3 regions of the Janthinobacterium sp. SUN120 genome follow, and region 2 is predicted to be linked to each of the others. Evidence: predicted binding sites of a transcription regulator. Region 2 holds the regulator's gene; each other region holds the start of a gene.

Region 1 (5,246 bases), on a different contig from region 2:
CCAGGAAAGCCTGGCGCAGGATGTCGGATGGCGGTGCGATGCCGGCGGCGACCATGGCCTGGTCGACGGCGTCGTACTTGAACATTTCGCCCGTGTACATCCACAGCTTGTCGGCGGCGGCCTGCGTTTTCGCGTGGCTGTCCGCCGTGCCGTCGCCGAGGCGCACAACAAGATCGCCGCTGCGGCGCAAGTGGTACGTGACTTCCTTGATCGACTTTTGCGCCACCTCGACGATGCGCGCATCCGTCGATTTCGTCAGTTCCAGCAGCTGGAAATAGTGCCAGCTGTCGAAGAAGAACTGGCGCATCATCGTGTCGGCGTAATTGCCGTTCGGCTGCTCGACCAGCAGACAATTCTTGAAATCGTGGGCATCGCGCAGGAAGGCGATGTCGTCCTCGTCGCGGCCCGCGTTTTCCAGCTCGGCCGCATAGCTGAACCACAAACGCGTCTGGCCCAGCAGGTCCAGCGCCACGTTGGTCAGCGCCATGTCCTCTTCCAGCGCGGGACCCTTGCCGCACAGCTGCGACAGCTGCTGACTGAGGATCAGGGCGTTGTCGCCCAGGCGCAGAAGGTAATTGACCTTGTCATCCATTGCAGGCGCTCCCATCACAGATTCTTGACTTCTTCCGGCATCGGGAAGAAGGTGGGATGGCGGTACACCTTGCTGTTCGATGGCTCGAACAGGGCGCCCTTGTCGCCGGGGCTGCTGGCGACGATATCGGCCGCGCGCACCACCCAGATGCTCACGCCTTCATTGCGGCGCGTGTAGACGTCGCGCGCATGGTTGACCGCCATGGTGGCGTCGGAAGCGTGCAGGCTGCCCACATGCTTGTGCGCCAAGCCGTGCTGGCTGCGGATGAAAACTTCCCACAAAGGCCATTCTTTGCTCATGTTGCTATCCCCTTTTATAGATGTTTTCAGGCTGCCGCTTTGCTAGCGGCTTGCTTGTCGGCGTAGGCGACCAAGGCATCGCGGAACCATTCGCCGTCTTCATACGCTTTCACGCGCGTTTGCAGGCGTTCGCGGTTGCACGGGCCATTGCCCTTCAAGACATTGTTGAACTCGGACCAGTCGATCTCGCCGAATTCATAGTGGCCCGTTTCCGCATTGAACTTCAGGTCGGGATCGGGTACGGTCAGGCCCAGGTATTCGATTTGCGGCACGGTCTGGTCGACCATGCGCTGGCGCAATTCGTCGTTCGAGAACAGCTTGATGCGCCATTGCGCCGACTGGGCGCTGTTGACGGAAGCGGCGTCGGACGGGCCGAACATCATCAGCGACGGCCACCACCAGCGGTTCAAGGCATCCTGCGCCATGGCTTTCTGCGCGGGCGTACCCTTGCACAGCGACATCATGATGTCGTAGCCCTGGCGCGCATGGAACGATTCTTCCTTGCAGACGCGGATCATGGCGCGCGCATACGGGCCGTACGAGCAGCGGCACAGGGGAATCTGGTTGATGATGGCGGAGCCGTCGACCAGCCAGCCGATGGCGCCCATGTCGGCCCACGACAGGGTGGGATAGTTAAAGATGCTGGAATACTTGGCTTTGCCCGAATGCAAGGCGGCCAGCAAGTCATCGCGCGACACGCCCAAGGTTTCCGCGGCGCTATACAGGTACAGGCCGTGGCCTGCTTCATCCTGGATCTTCGCCAGCAGGATGGACTTGCGTTTCAGGGTGGGCGCGCGCGTGACCCAGTTGCCCTCAGGCAATTGGCCGACGATTTCCGAGTGTGCGTGCTGCGAAATCTGGCGGATCAGGGTCTTGCGGTAAGCGTCCGGCATCCAGTCCTTGGCCTCGATCTTGATGCCTTCGTCGATGCGTGCCTGGAAAGCGCGCTCTTCTTGCCCCATGTCGTCGAGGGAACGGACGTTCTTGAGGCCGGTTTCAACCATTTGTGCGTACATGATCTGTCTCCCATGTCTTTGATTTTGCGCAGCAACGCGGTGCGATGAACAGATAATACGATACAAAAAACGATTTGCATACACTTGATATGAATCATTTTAAAAATTCGTATCTTGTGCAACTTTTTTGTGCGTATGATATTGCTTATGAGAAAACACTGCGAAGCGCCACCAGCGCTTCCGGCAAATTATTGCCGCGCTACCCGCGCAGCCAAGTAAACTGCTGCTTTTATTGAACCGACCGCAACACGGCCAGACCGGAACCACATGAAGAACACTCGCTGCACGGCATGGATAGCCGATTTCCTGGAAAGCGACCCACCGCGCTCGAAGTCCCTGGTGATGACCATCTTTGGCGACGCCATCGTGCCGCGCGGCGGCGCCATCTGGCTGGGCAGCCTGATCGAACTGCTGGCGCCGTTTGGCGTGAATGACCGTTTATTGCGCACCAGCGTGTTCCGCCTGGCGCAGGAAGGCTGGCTCAGCTCGCAGCGCGACGGCCGCCGCAGCGCCTATACGATACGCCCGGAGGCGCTGGCCCGCTTCGAGCGCGCCTATCGCCGCATCTATGCGCCGCTGGTCGTGCACTGGGATGGCAGCTGGACCCTGGTGATCGGGCCGGCCGGCAGCATCGGCGCCGCCGAGCGGGGTGCGCTGCGCAAGGAATTATTGTGGGCTGGCTATGGCTTGATCTCGCCTGGCATCTTTGGCCATCCTGCCAGCAATACGGAGGCGCTGGAAGATATCCTCGTACGCAATGAAGTGCAGGGCAAGCTGTATGTCTGCCACACCACGGAATTGCCGGGCGTCAGCACGCGCCCCCTGCGCGACATGGTGGGCGACTGCTGGGACTTGTCGGAAGTCATGGCCGGCTACCAGAAATTCATCGCCAGCTTCCAGCCCCTGCTGACCTTGCTGCAAGAAGCGCCCGTGTTCGATGCGGAGCAAGCGTTCGTCATCCGCTCGTTGCTGACGCACGCCTACCGCCGCGTGCAATTGCACGACCCGCAACTGCCCGTCGAACTGCTGCCCGAACCGTGGCCCGGCACGCAGGCGTATGCGCTGGCCCGCGACCTGTACCGCATCACGTACGCGGCGGCCGAGGAACATATCCTGACCACTTTGCGGCGCGAAGATGCGCAGGCGCCCGATGTGGAACCGTGGTTCTACGAACGTTTCGGCGGCCTGAACACCTGACAACACGTCCATGGCGGCGTTGCAGGGCCTGGGCATCCATTCGTACTGCCTGCGGCCCTGCGGCAGGCCCTGGTCCTTTTTCAGGCGCTCAGGAATACGTCCGAGCCTGCGCTCACTGTTTTGCTACCACCTGTTTCGCCCCTGCTAATAAATCCTGCCCCAGCTTTTCCAGCGCATTGGTTTGCACCAGCATGGTGTCGAGGATGGCGAGGTTGAAGGTAAATTCGGCCGGCGTCGTATAGCCGGGGAAACGTATGATGCGCAGCAATTCCTGCAAGGTCGTGCCCTTGCCCAGGTGCGCCAGGGCGTCGCTGAGGGCGCTGATTTTCTTTTCCAGTTCGCGTATGTGTTTGCCGTTGTCATCCATGATGGCCTCCCCGTGTCGGAGCTATCACGTTAGCAAAGCGCGTCCGTCATCGTTTGCGCCAGCACAAAGTCCACCGCAAAACAGGTATCATCGCGCCATTGCACACGATGCAAAACCCATACGTTTTTATCAGGAACACACATGACCATTAAAATCAGCCAGCAATTCGACGCCGGCGCGATCGAGGTGCTGCGCGCCGACGATGCCCAATCCATCGAGCTGAACATCCGCAAGGATTCCCACGCCGACATCACGCAGTGGTTTTACTTCCGCCTGCAAGGCGCGCAAGGCGAGGCGTGCACGATCCGCTTCATGAACGCAGGCAAGTCGGCCTACCCGGACGGCTGGAAAGATTACCAGGCCGTGGCCAGCTACGACCGCGAAACCTGGTTCCGCGTGCCGACCAGCTTTGACGGCACGGTGATGACCATCGAACACACGCCGGAAGAGGAAAGCGTGTACTACGCCTACTTCGAGCCGTACCCATGGGACCGCCACCTGGCCCTGATCGACAGCGCGCAAGCATCGCCGCTGGTGCGCTTGATCGACCTGGGCAGCACCGTGGAAGGCCGCGACATGAATCTGCTGGTGGTCGGCGACGCCGATGCCGAAAAGAAAGTCTGGGTCATCGCGCGCCAGCATCCCGGTGAAACGATGGCCGAATGGTTTGTCGAAGGCATGCTCGAAGCCTTGCTGGACCAGGCCAATCCATTTGCCCGCCAGTGCCTGCAAGACGCCGTCTTCTACGTGGTGCCGAACATGAACCCGGACGGTTCCGTGCATGGCAACCTGCGCACCAACGCGGCCGGCGCCAACCTGAACCGTGAATGGATGACGCCGACGATGGAGCGCAGCCCGGAAGTGTTCCTGGTGAAACAGAAAATGCATGAAATCGGCTGCGACCTGTTCCTCGACGTGCATGGCGACGAAGGTTTGCCGTACGTCTTCGTGGCCGGCAGCGATGCGCTGGAAAATTTCACGCCAGCACAGAAGGCCGAGCAAGACCGCTTCATCGCCGACTTCAAGGTGGCCAGCCCCGACTTCCAGGATGAGCACGGCTACGAAGACGGCCCGTTCACGCCGGAAGTACTGACCATGGGTTCGCCCCACATCACCCACGCCTTCGGCTGCCTGTCGCTGACCCTGGAATTGCCGTTCAAGGACAATGCCAACGATCCCGACCCGCAAACAGGCTGGAGCGGCGCCCGCAGCGCCGCCCTGGGCGCGGCCGTGCTGCAGCCTATCCTGTCCACCTTGCGCGCCTGAGCCGCGCATGAAACTGGCCCGCCACGCATGACGTGACGGGCTTGGCCGGCGGTTACTCTGCCGCCGGCTGTTTTCCGCTCCCCGTCTTGCGCAGCGCAGCATCGCTAATCGTTGCCACGCCAGCCATTGCTGCCTATACTGGGCGCAGCATTACCTGTCTCCCCCTTGCCGACAACCATCCCGCATATGACCATCAAAGACCAGCCACGCGCTGAGGCGCGATTTTCACCGACCCGATTTGCACACGTGTGCATATTCTTGTTTCTTGGCTTGTACGGCATGCCAGGCATGGCGGCCGAACTCAGCCCTGCCGCGCAGCTGGGGCGGCGCATCTTCCACGATGCCAGCCTGTCCGCCTCGGGCAGGCAGTCGTGCGCCAGTTGCCATGACCCGGCCCACGCCTACGCGCCCGGCAACAAGCTGGCCGTGCAACTGGGCGGCGCCGATGGCCAGGCGCACGGCTACCGCGCCACGCCATCGCTGCGCTACCTGGAACACACGCCGCCCTT
Region 2 (5,246 bases):
CGGGCTTTACCTTTGTCGGCTACTTCACGCCGATCAAGGAACTGGCGCAGTCGGTGACCACGCTCAATTTCGGTCCCTGGGAATGGTTCTGGGTCTTGTTCTACAGCCTGGCAACCTACGGCAACGCGGGCTGGCTGCGCGAGCAAGTGTGCAAATACATGTGCCCCTACGCGCGCTTCCAGAGCGCCATGTTCGACCAGGATACCCTGATCATCACCTACGATGCCAAGCGCGGCGAACCACGTGGCGCCATGAGCAAGAAGGCCGGCAACAACGACAAGCTGGGCGATTGCATCGACTGTACCCTGTGCGTGCAGGTGTGTCCGACCGGCATCGATATCCGTAACGGCCTGCAGTATGAATGCATCGGTTGCGCCGCTTGCGTCGATGCCTGCAACAGCGTGATGGACAAGGTCGACCGGCCACGGGGACTGGTACGCTACAGTACCGACCATGCGATGGAAAACAACTTCAATTCGAAGCAGATACGCCAGCGCGCCATGCGCCCGCGCGTCTTGATCTACACTTCCATCCTGGCCCTGATCATCATCGCCGTGTGTACTTCGCTGGCCCTGCGCACGCCCCTGAAAATGGACGTGATCCGCGACCGCGGTTCCATGGGACGCGAAGTGGAAGACGGCATGATCGAAAACGTCTACCGCCTGCAGATCATGAACACGTCGGAGCAAAGCCAGCATTTCAAAATCAGCGCTTCCGGCTTGCCGGGCCTGACCTTGCTGACGCGCGAAGAAGTGACCTTGCAGCCGACGGAAACGCTGGGTTGGCCGATCCGCCTGCGCGTGCCGCACGGCGTGGGAGAGAAGGGCTCGAACAAGATTGCGATCGAATTGCAATCGCTGGACGACCCATCGCTGCATGTGCGTGAAAGCGCGGTATTCATCGTGCCACGTTAACAAGGAAAGGCGGACGGGGACCGGGTGCCCTCGCCGCCGCCACGAAGTTGCAGGAAGGCCGGTCCCCATGCGGGGACTGGCTGATTACACAGGAGAAACACCATGTCCGACAGTCTGAAACTGCAAGCACCCGTTGCACCGTGGTACAAGCATCGCTGGCCATGGCTGCTGATGATCGGCCCCGGCCTGTCCGTGGTCGTCGGCAGCTTCATGGGCTATATCGCGTTTACGCAGCCCGATGCGCTGGTGGTGGGCGATTATTACAAGCAGGGCAAGGCGATCAACCAGGATTTGAAGCGCGACACGATCGCCAGCGACCTGGCGATGGATACGCGCCTGTCGTATGACGTGGCGCAAGCGCGCCTGACCGGTTCCGTGCACAGCTTCGGCAAGGCCTATCAGGCGCCTTTGCAGCTGCACCTGGCGCATGCGACCCTGCCGGAAAAGGATATCAAGGTGCTGGTGCAACCCGATGCGGCCGGCAATTTTTCCGTGGCGCTGCCGATGCTCGAGCGCAGCCGCTGGCAAGTGCTGGTGGAAAACGACAAACGCGAGTGGCGCCTGTCCGGCATCTGGACCTGGCCCCTGCAGCGCAGCATCGCGCTGCATGCGGATGAAGAGCTATAACGTACAGCGCTGGGAAAACCGTAGCGAGCGGCAGTGATTTGTGGTTGAGAAGCGCAGCTGTGCTATAGCACAGCGAGCATCGCAGGCCGCAAAGCGCGACGCGCAGCAGGTTTTGACGGTGCTGTTATTTGCAGGTGTCCGTGCCGGCCGTAATCGCCTTCAGTTTCGCCGGCTGCAGGATTTCAATTTCCCGGTTCGAGACGCGCAGCCAGCCTTCCTTCTTGAACTTCGACAGCAGGCGGCTGACGCTCTCGATGGTCAGGCCCAGGTAGTTGCCGATTTCCTCGCGCGACATGCGCAGCTGGAAATTGCTGCCCGAATAGCCGCGCGCTTCATAGCGCGACGCCAGGTTGACGATGAAGGCGGCAAAGCGCTGCGTCGCCTGCATATTGCCCAGCAACAGCATGACGCTTTGCTCGCGCGTGATTTCCTGGCTCATCATGCGGTGGAAATGGCGCAGCAGGGTCGGCATATTGCCCAGCAATTGTTCCAGGCTGGAAAACGGGATTTCACACACTTCGCTGTCTTCCAGCGCCACCGCATTACAGTGGTGGCGGTCGGCGCTGATGGCGTCCATGCCCAGCAGTTCGCCCGCCATCTGGAAGCCCGTCACCTGCTCTTCGCCGCCCGGATTGATCTGGTACGTCTTGAAATGCCCCAGGCGGATCGCATACAGGTTCTGGAACGAGTCGCCGATACGGAACAGCGAGGCGCCGCGCACAATCTTGCGGCGGCGGCCGATGATCTGGTCCAGCCTGTCCATGTCGCCCACATCGAGGCCCATCGGCAGGCACAATTGATGCATGCTGCAGGTCGAGCATCGCGCACGCAACGCCTCCACGTTCACGGTGGGCAAGGTTGGAGTGAGTAGCGCTTCAGTCATGTCGGTACCTTTTAGAAAATGCAACAACAAGTTTACTGCATACAGCCGCATACAGGGTTGCCGTATACCAATTTCACCGTAAATTCGGCGAATAAACGACGTCCAGCCTTTAATTATATGGCAACATCGTCAAAAGCCCGTACGGGGCGGGCAATTTGCGCGGCGGCGCTTGCCAAGCTGGGGCATTGATAGGAAAATTCCTGACAGCATTATCTGCCGCCTGTGCCGCCCGGTACTGAAAAGGAAATCATGAAGCCTCTCGGCATTAAAGCAAAAGTCGCGCTGGCCACCAGCCTGACCTCGATCGCCATGATCGCGCTGGTCACCATGATCCAGGTGCAGCACATGCGCGACGACTTCACCCGAGTACTGCTGAGCCAGCAATCGTCCCTGATCACCCGCACCGCTGCCGAGCTCGACGACAAGCTGGGCATGCTGCTGCAGATCGTCACCCTGACGGCCCGACAGCAGCCGCCGGAATTGATCGCCCGGCCCGCCCAATTGCGCGAATACTATTCGCGCCGCTCGATGCTGGTGCTGTTCGATGACGTGCTGGTGCTCGACGCGCATGGCGCCGTCGTGGCCGACATGCCGGAAGTGGCGGGGCGCGCCGGCATCAACGTCGCCGAGCGCGAGTATTTCCAGACCGTCCTGCGCACGCGCCAGCCCATGATCACCGAACCGATGCTGGGCAAGTCGAGCGGCATGCCCATCGTGCAGATGGTGGCGCCCGTGCTGGCCGCCGATGGCCAGGTGGCCGGCGTAGTGATCGGCGTGCTGCGCCTGTACAAGGACAATCTGCTGGGGCGCCTGCGCTCGGAAAAGATCGGCAAGAACGGCTATTACTTCATTCTCACGCGCGGCGCCGTGCCGCGCTACGTGCTGCACCCCGATACCAGCCGCTTGCTGCAACCGCGCAAGCCGAACGCCAACCTGACGACGACCCAGTTGCTGAAGGAAGATGGCGAAGGCAGCATGGTCAGCACCAACAGCCGCGGCATCACGGCCGTCAACAGCTTCAAGCGCCTGAAATCCGTGAACTGGCTGCTGGCCGCCTCGCTCCCCGTCGAGGATGCCTTCGAACCGTTCGATGGCGTGCTGTACCGATTGGTGCTGTGGAGCATCCTCGCCTCGCTGCTGGCCGCCTTTGTTCTGGGCTGGGTCACCGTGCGCCTGCTGTCGCCGCTGGTGCGCCTGCGCGACACCCTGCAAGCCCTGCGCACCAGCGGCAGCCGCTTCACGCCCGTGCCGGTGCAGCAGCGCGACGAGATCGGCGAACTGACGGAAGCGTTCAACGGCCTGATGAGCGAACGCGACCGCCTGCAGCAGGAACTCGAATCGCGCGCGGCGGAGCTGGAACAGGAACGCGACCGGGCCGAGGCGGCCAACCGCGCGAAGAGCGATTTCGTGGCCAACATGAGCCATGAAATCCGCACGCCCCTCAATGCCGTACTGGGCATGGTGTATTTGCTGGGCAATACCAGGCTCGACACGGAACAACGCAAGTATCTGACCATGGTCAGAGTGGCGGGCCAGTCGCTGCTGGGCATCCTCAATGACGTGCTCGACTATTCGAAGATCGAGGCGCGGCGCATGGAGTTGTCGCCCGTCGAATTCGACCTCGATGAAGTCATGAATACCCTGGCCACGACGATGACGATGAATGCGGGCGAAAAGGAGCTGGAACTGGCCATCGCCGTCGAGCCCGACGTGCCGCGGCGCCTCGTGGGCGACGCCCAGCGCCTGCAGCAAATCCTCGTCAACCTGGCCGGCAACGCCATCAAGTTCACGGAGAGCGGCGAAGTGGTGGTGGCCGTCAGCCTGGCCGAGAACGAAAACGGCCGCGCCTGGCTGCGCTTCGAAGTGCGCGACACGGGCATCGGCATGACGGAACTGCAGCAACAGCAGCTGTTTGCCGCATTTTCCCAGGGCGACCAGAGCATCACGCGGCGCTTCGGCGGCACGGGCCTGGGCCTGGCCATCAGCAAGCAGCTGATCCACATGATGGGCGGCGACATCGCCGTCGCCAGCAGCGAAGGCAAGGGCAGCCGCTTCTGGTTCAGCGTGCCCTTCGAAATGCTGGCGCAGCCGGCCGAAACGCGGCGCACGCCGGCGCTGGGCCAGCTGCGCCTGCTGGTGGCCGACGACAACCGCACCACGCGCGAACTGATCGTCAAGCTGATCGAGGCGTGGGGCTGGCTGGCCGACGAAGTGGACTCCGGCTTTGCCGCCATCGAGCTGTACCGCGAACGCCTGGCGCAGCAGCAACCGTACGACGTGGTGCTGGCCGACTGGCACATGCCCGTCATGGACGGTCTGGCCACGGCCAAGGCCATCCGCCAGGCGGCCAGCGGCCAGCGCCAGCCCATCGTGGTGATGGTCAACGCCTTCGCCCGCAACCACCTGGAAGAAATCTCCAGCGCGGCCGAGGCCGACGTCGTGCTGATGAAGCCGATCACGGGATCGAGCCTGTTCGACGCCCTGCACCAGGCGCTGATCGCCAAGGACGACGGCGGCGAGCAACGCATGCTGCACCAGCCGCTGGGCACGGAACTGGCCGGCGTGCATTTCCTGCTGGTGGAAGACAATCATTTGAACCAGGCCGTGGCGCGCGGCATCCTCGAACACATGGGCGCCACCCTGGACGTGGTGGGCGACGGCTTGCAAGCCGTGGAACGGCTGCGCACGGAAGCGCTGCGCTACGACATCGTGCTGATGGACATGCAGATGCCCGTCATGGACGGTTTCAGCGCCACCCACATCATCCGCACGGAACTGCGCTTGCACCTGCCCGTGATCGCCATGACGGCCGGCGTGCTGGC
Region 3 (5,246 bases), on a different contig from region 2:
ACCGTACGCCGGTGATTCGCATCGATGGCGCAAACAAGACCTTCGCGCTGCCCAAGGGCGAACAATTCCACGCGGTCAAATCGGTCACGCTGGAAGTCTATCCCGGTGATATTTTCGGCCTGATCGGCAAGAGCGGCGCCGGCAAATCGACCTTGCTGCGCCTGATTAACCTGCTCGAGCGTCCCGACAGCGGCAGCATCACGGTCGCCGGGCGCGAATTGACCAGCTTGAGCAAGGGCGAACTGCGCGACGCGCGCCAGAATATCGGCATGATTTTCCAGCAATTCAATCTGCTGCAAAACGCCAGCGTGTTCGACAACGTCGCCTTCCCCCTGAAAATCCATGGCACCACCAAGGGCGAGCACATCGCCGCCCGCGTCGAGGAATGCCTGGCGCTGGTGGGCCTGTCTGACAAGCTGCACAGCTATCCGGCGCAATTGTCGGGCGGGCAGAAACAGCGCGTGGCGATTGCCCGCGCCCTGGCCAGCCACCCCGACGTGCTGCTGTGCGACGAGCCGACGTCCGCGCTGGACGCGGAAACGACGCGCGCCTTGCTCGATACCTTGCGCGACATCAATGCGCGCCTGGGCGTGACCATCGTCATCGTCAGCCATGAGCTGTCGGTGCTGGGCGCCATCTGCAACCGGGTCGCCGTCGTGGAAAGCGGCGCCATCGCCGAACAATTCGACCTGAGCGACACGGCCACCCCGCGCAAGACGGCGCTGGGACGCGAGCTGGCTTATTACGGCACCGAGGCGTTTGAAGCCACCGCATGGAAGGATGCAACACATGTTTGAAGAATCGATCAATAACGTCATCAACCTGCTGCCGGAAATCTGGGTGGCGCTGGGCCAGACCATGACCATGCTGGGCATCGGCCTGACGGCCGCCATCCTGATCGGCGGCCCGCTGGGCATCTTGCTGTTCCTCGTCTCGGAAGGCCAGTCGCTGGAAAACCGTCCGCTGTCGACGATCCTCGGCTGGCTGGTCAATACCGTGCGCAGCTTCCCCTTCATCATCCTGCTGGTCGCCCTGACGCCGTTTACGCGCGTCATCGCGGGCACTTCGATCGGCCCGCTGGCGGCCAGCGTGCCCCTGTCGTTCGCCGCCATTCCCTACCTGGCGCGCCTGGTGGAACAGAACCTGCGCGAAGTGCCGCGCGGCGTGATCGAGGCGGCGCACGCCATGGGCGCGTCGGAAATGCAGATCATCTTCCGCGTGCTGCTGGTGGAAGCGCGCTCCGGCCTGGTGCTGGCCCTGACCGTGCTGTCGATCAGCTTCCTGTCGTATTCGGCCGTGGCCGGCGTGGTGGGCGGCGGCGGCATCGGCGACCTGGCCATCCGCTACGGCTACTACCGCTTCGAGACGGACATCATGGTCGCCACCGTGGCCATCCTGATCGTGCTGGTGCAAACCATCCAGTTCGCCGGCACGCGCATCGCCAAGCGCCTCGACAAACGTTAATTCATATTCAGTATTTCAGTACAAGGAAAAGCATGAACCACATTCGCCGCAACCTGCTCCTGGCCGCTGCCAGCCTGGCCTTCGCCACCGCCGCCCACGCCAAGGACCCGAAAGAACTCGTCATCGGCACCAGCTCCGGCCCGTATTCGGACCAGCTGAAGCTGGGCATCAAGCCTATCCTGGAAAAACAGGGCTACAAGGTCAAGATCGTGGAATTCAACGACTACGTGCAGCCGAACTACGCGCTGGCCGAAGGCTCGCTGGACGCCAACGTGTTCCAGCACATCGTCTACCTGACCAAGTTCGCCACCGATAACAAGCTGCCACTGAGCTCATTGATCACCGTGCCGACCATGCCGATCGGCCTGTACGGCGGCAAGCAGAAAACGCTGGCGGAAGTCAAGAACGGCGCCACCATCACCATGCCGAACGACCCGACCAACCAGGCGCGCGCGCTGGTGATGCTGGCCAAGATGGGCTGGATCAAGCTGAAACCGAACGTCGACCCGCTGCGCGCGTCCGAGCGCGACGTGCTGGAAAACCCGAAGAAGCTGAAACTGGTGCCCCTGGAAGCGGCACAGCTGCCACGTTCGCTGGCCGACGCCGACTACGCTTTCGTCAACGGTAACTTCGCCCTGGCCGCCGGTATGAAGCTGACCTCTGCCCTGAGCGTGGAAAAGATTTCGGACAGCTACATCAACCTGGTCGCCATCCGCACGGCCGACAAGGCCAAGCCATGGGTCAAGGACCTGGAAGCGGCCTACCGCTCGCGCGCCTTCCTCGACGCGACGAACAAGTATTTGGCCGGCTACGAAAAGACGGATTACCAGCTGGCGCTGGAAAAGACGCTGAAAAAATAAGGTGAAAGCAAGGCGCTGCACACAAAAAGACGGCCAGGTTCACACCTGGCCGTCTTTTTTTATTCTACGCGCCACCCGGGCGCCATCACTGCTTAGAAGCGGTAACCGACGCCTACGCCGATCAGGATAGGATCAATCTTGACTTCGCTGACCTTGCCGCCAGCAGCGGTCAGTACGTCGCTGCGGATCTGCACTTTCTTGATGTCGAAGTTCAAGGACCAGTTCTTGTCCAGTTTGTAGTCGACACCGGCTTGCAGCGCGAAGCCCCAGCTGTCGTGTTCCAGGCGCAGGCCGGGCAGTTTGACACCCGAGATATTCGTGTAGTTCACGCCGGCACCCACGTAAGGGCTGAACTGTTTTTCAGGCATGAAGTGGTATTGCAGCGACAGGGTCGGCGGCAGGTGCTTGAAGGTGCCGACTTGGCCGCCATCGAGCTTGACGTCATGCTTTTGCGGGTAGGTCAGGATCAGCTCGGCAGCGATATTCGGGGTGAAAAAATACGAAATATCGATTTCAGGAATCGTCTTGCTGCTGACCGTCAAGCGGTCCGATGCGCCGAAGCCACCAACAGGAGTAGATTTATCGGCCGGATCGATATGCACGGCGCGCGCACGGACCAGCCATGGGCTTTCCTGTGCCATGGCGTTGCCGGCGAATGCGCCGATGGCGGCCAGGACGATTGCTGCTGCAGTTGCGGACGTTTTCATTATGTTTTCCTCTGTCGTTAAGTAACGCTGCGAAGTCTAAGAGTGCAGTGCAACAAAAACTTTGATCCACATCAAATAGTGCTATATGGCATCACCAGAGGGATTTTTTCCTTTGCCCAAGTCAAAAATTGCCGTATTGCAGCGCATCAATGCACGTCGGCAAACAGGCTGGCGACCCAGTCGGCAAAGACGCGCACGCGCGGCGACAATTGCCGGTGGTGGGGATACAGCACGGACACGGGCAGCGGATCGGGCCGCCAGTCCCGCAGCACTTCCACCAGTTCGCCAGCCGCCAGCGCCCGCTCCAGGTGATAGCGGGGCGCCTGGATCAAGCCCATGCCCGCGCGGCAGCAGGCGTGATATGCGTCCGCATTGTTGACGGACACGGTGCCCGGCAAGGCCACGCTGCGGCGCTGGCCTTCCACCTTGAAATCGAAGGGCCAGACCTTGCCCGTCTGGGCGGAAAAGAAATTGACGGCGCGGTGGCCATCCAACTGCGCCAGATGCTCCGGCGTGCCATGCACGGCCAGATAGGCGGGGCTGGCGCACGTCACCTGTTCCAGCAGCGCCACGCGGCGCGCCACCATCGACGAGTCGCCCAGTTCGCCCACGCGCAGCACGCAATCGACGCCTTCGCGCACCAGGTCGACGAGGCGGTCGCCCATGCCGATTTCCAGTTCGATCAGCGGATAGCGGGCGCAGAACCGGTCCAGCACGGGCATGACGAAGTGCATGGCCAGGGTCGCGTGCAAGTCGATGCGCAGCTTGCCGGCCGGTTGCTGCACCGCCGAACTGAACACGGCTTCCGTTTCTTCCAGGTCCGCCAGCAGGCGCACGCAACGCTGGTAATACGCGTCGCCATCGGGCGTGGGCATCACTTGCCGCGTGGTCCGCTGCAGCAGGCGCACGCGCAGCCGCGCTTCCAGTTGCTTGATCGCATGCGTGACGGTGGCCTTCGGATAGTCGAGGTCATGCGCCGCCTGCGTAAAACTGCGCAGTTCGACGATGCGCGTAAAGATGCGCATCGCATCAAATCGGTCCATGCTCCCTCCATTGTTATTCCTTGCTGCACAGTATAGCGATTCGACCGCCACTTTTTATCAGCAACCAATACTGCTGGCATCAGTTGCCCGCCACGCAAGCGCCACTTGCGCCGATGTCACTGGATTGCCGCCCGCCCGCGCGGCATACTATTTACAGCACACACATGAGAATAGTAATGATTATCATTTGCGATATAATGCAATACCTCGCTCGGGCGACTACAAAAAGGAATGGGAGACATGGATATATTGAGGGAACTGCGTGAATCGGGCTTGAAAGTGACCATCCCCCGCTTGCGGATTCTGCAGCTGTTTCAAGAAGGCACGATCAAGCACCTGAGTGCGGACGATGTCTACAAACTCTTGCTGGCTGAAAAGATCGACGTGGGCCTGGCCACCATCTACCGCGTGCTGATGCAGTTTGCCGAAGCGGGCATTTTGTTTCGCCGGCATTTCGAGTCGGGCCACGCCGTCTTCGAACTGAACGAAGGGCAGCACCACGACCACCTGGTCTGCACGGGTTGCGGCAAGGTCGATGAATTCGTCGACGAAGGCATCGAACTGCGCCAGAACGAGATCGCCGCCGAGCGGGGCTTCGTGCTGCACGAGCACGCGCTGTCGCTGTACGGCACCTGCGCCGAGTGCACGGCGAAGAAAGTGCCGCCGCGCCGGGCCTGAGGATGCCTGGGCCGTTTGGGTGCCGCTGCCTTGCGGTAAGATTCGCTCAAGCTTGAGAAAGGATCACCCATGTACATCGGAGAAATCGCCCGCCTGGCGGGTACCTCGCCCAAGGCCTTGCGCCACTATGAAGCGCTGGGCTTGCTGGGCGACGTGCGCCGCGCCGGCGCCTACCGCGTCTACACGCAGCAAGACCTGGCGCAAGTCAAACTCATACGCCAGGCGCAGGCGCTGGGCTTCCGCCTGGCCGAACTGCTGCCCATCCTGGCCGGCGACGATACGGACTGGGCCGCCCTGTCGCAGCACATCGCCGCCAAGCGCACGCAGATACAGCAGGATATCGCCCGCCTGCGCCAGCTCGACGCACAACTGGCCGACATCGACACGGAAATCCACGACTGCCTGGCGCACCAATACCTTCAAGCGGCCGCTTGACTCTGCCCCCAGGGGCAGGCTTTAGCATGCAAGCTCTTCTTTAACGGACAGCCTGCACC

What was found. Region 2 encodes FNR, which switches genes on or off when oxygen is low (the NO sensors DNR and NnrR bind a similar motif). Its sites were predicted from a motif close to TTGATNNNNATCAA; they were not measured.
Region 1: a site for FNR is predicted at 1,992-2,005, ahead of paaA (1,2-phenylacetyl-CoA epoxidase subunit PaaA). Genes of this name have one in related genera too.
Region 3: a site for FNR is predicted at 3,093-3,106, ahead of O0879_RS09940 (OmpW family outer membrane protein). Genes of this name have one in related genera too.

What each region holds. Positions count from the first base shown of each region.
Region 1 covers NZ_JAPUBW010000002.1:1,456,491-1,461,736, forward strand. Annotated here, with positions in the region: gene paaC (1,2-phenylacetyl-CoA epoxidase subunit PaaC) at 1-592, opposite strand, end outside; gene paaB (1,2-phenylacetyl-CoA epoxidase subunit PaaB) at 607-891, opposite strand; gene paaA (1,2-phenylacetyl-CoA epoxidase subunit PaaA) at 918-1,907, opposite strand; gene paaX (phenylacetic acid degradation operon negative regulatory protein PaaX) at 2,175-3,104, shown strand; gene O0879_RS16255 (hypothetical protein) at 3,217-3,471, opposite strand; gene O0879_RS16260 (M14-type cytosolic carboxypeptidase) at 3,613-4,737, shown strand; gene O0879_RS16265 (cytochrome c peroxidase) at 5,026-5,246, shown strand, end outside.
Region 2 covers NZ_JAPUBW010000004.1:365,282-370,527, reverse strand. Annotated here, with positions in the region: gene ccoG (cytochrome c oxidase accessory protein CcoG) at 1-914, shown strand, start outside; gene O0879_RS22245 (FixH family protein) at 1,017-1,541, shown strand; gene fnr (fumarate/nitrate reduction transcriptional regulator Fnr) at 1,666-2,424, opposite strand; gene O0879_RS22235 (response regulator) at 2,674-5,246, shown strand, end outside.
Region 3 covers NZ_JAPUBW010000002.1:68,527-73,772, forward strand. Annotated here, with positions in the region: gene O0879_RS09925 (methionine ABC transporter ATP-binding protein) at 1-797, shown strand, start outside; gene O0879_RS09930 (methionine ABC transporter permease) at 790-1,464, shown strand; gene O0879_RS09935 (MetQ/NlpA family ABC transporter substrate-binding protein) at 1,497-2,324, shown strand; gene O0879_RS09940 (OmpW family outer membrane protein) at 2,417-3,031, opposite strand; gene O0879_RS09945 (LysR family transcriptional regulator) at 3,178-4,074, opposite strand; gene fur (ferric iron uptake transcriptional regulator) at 4,315-4,752, shown strand; gene O0879_RS09955 (MerR family transcriptional regulator) at 4,822-5,187, shown strand.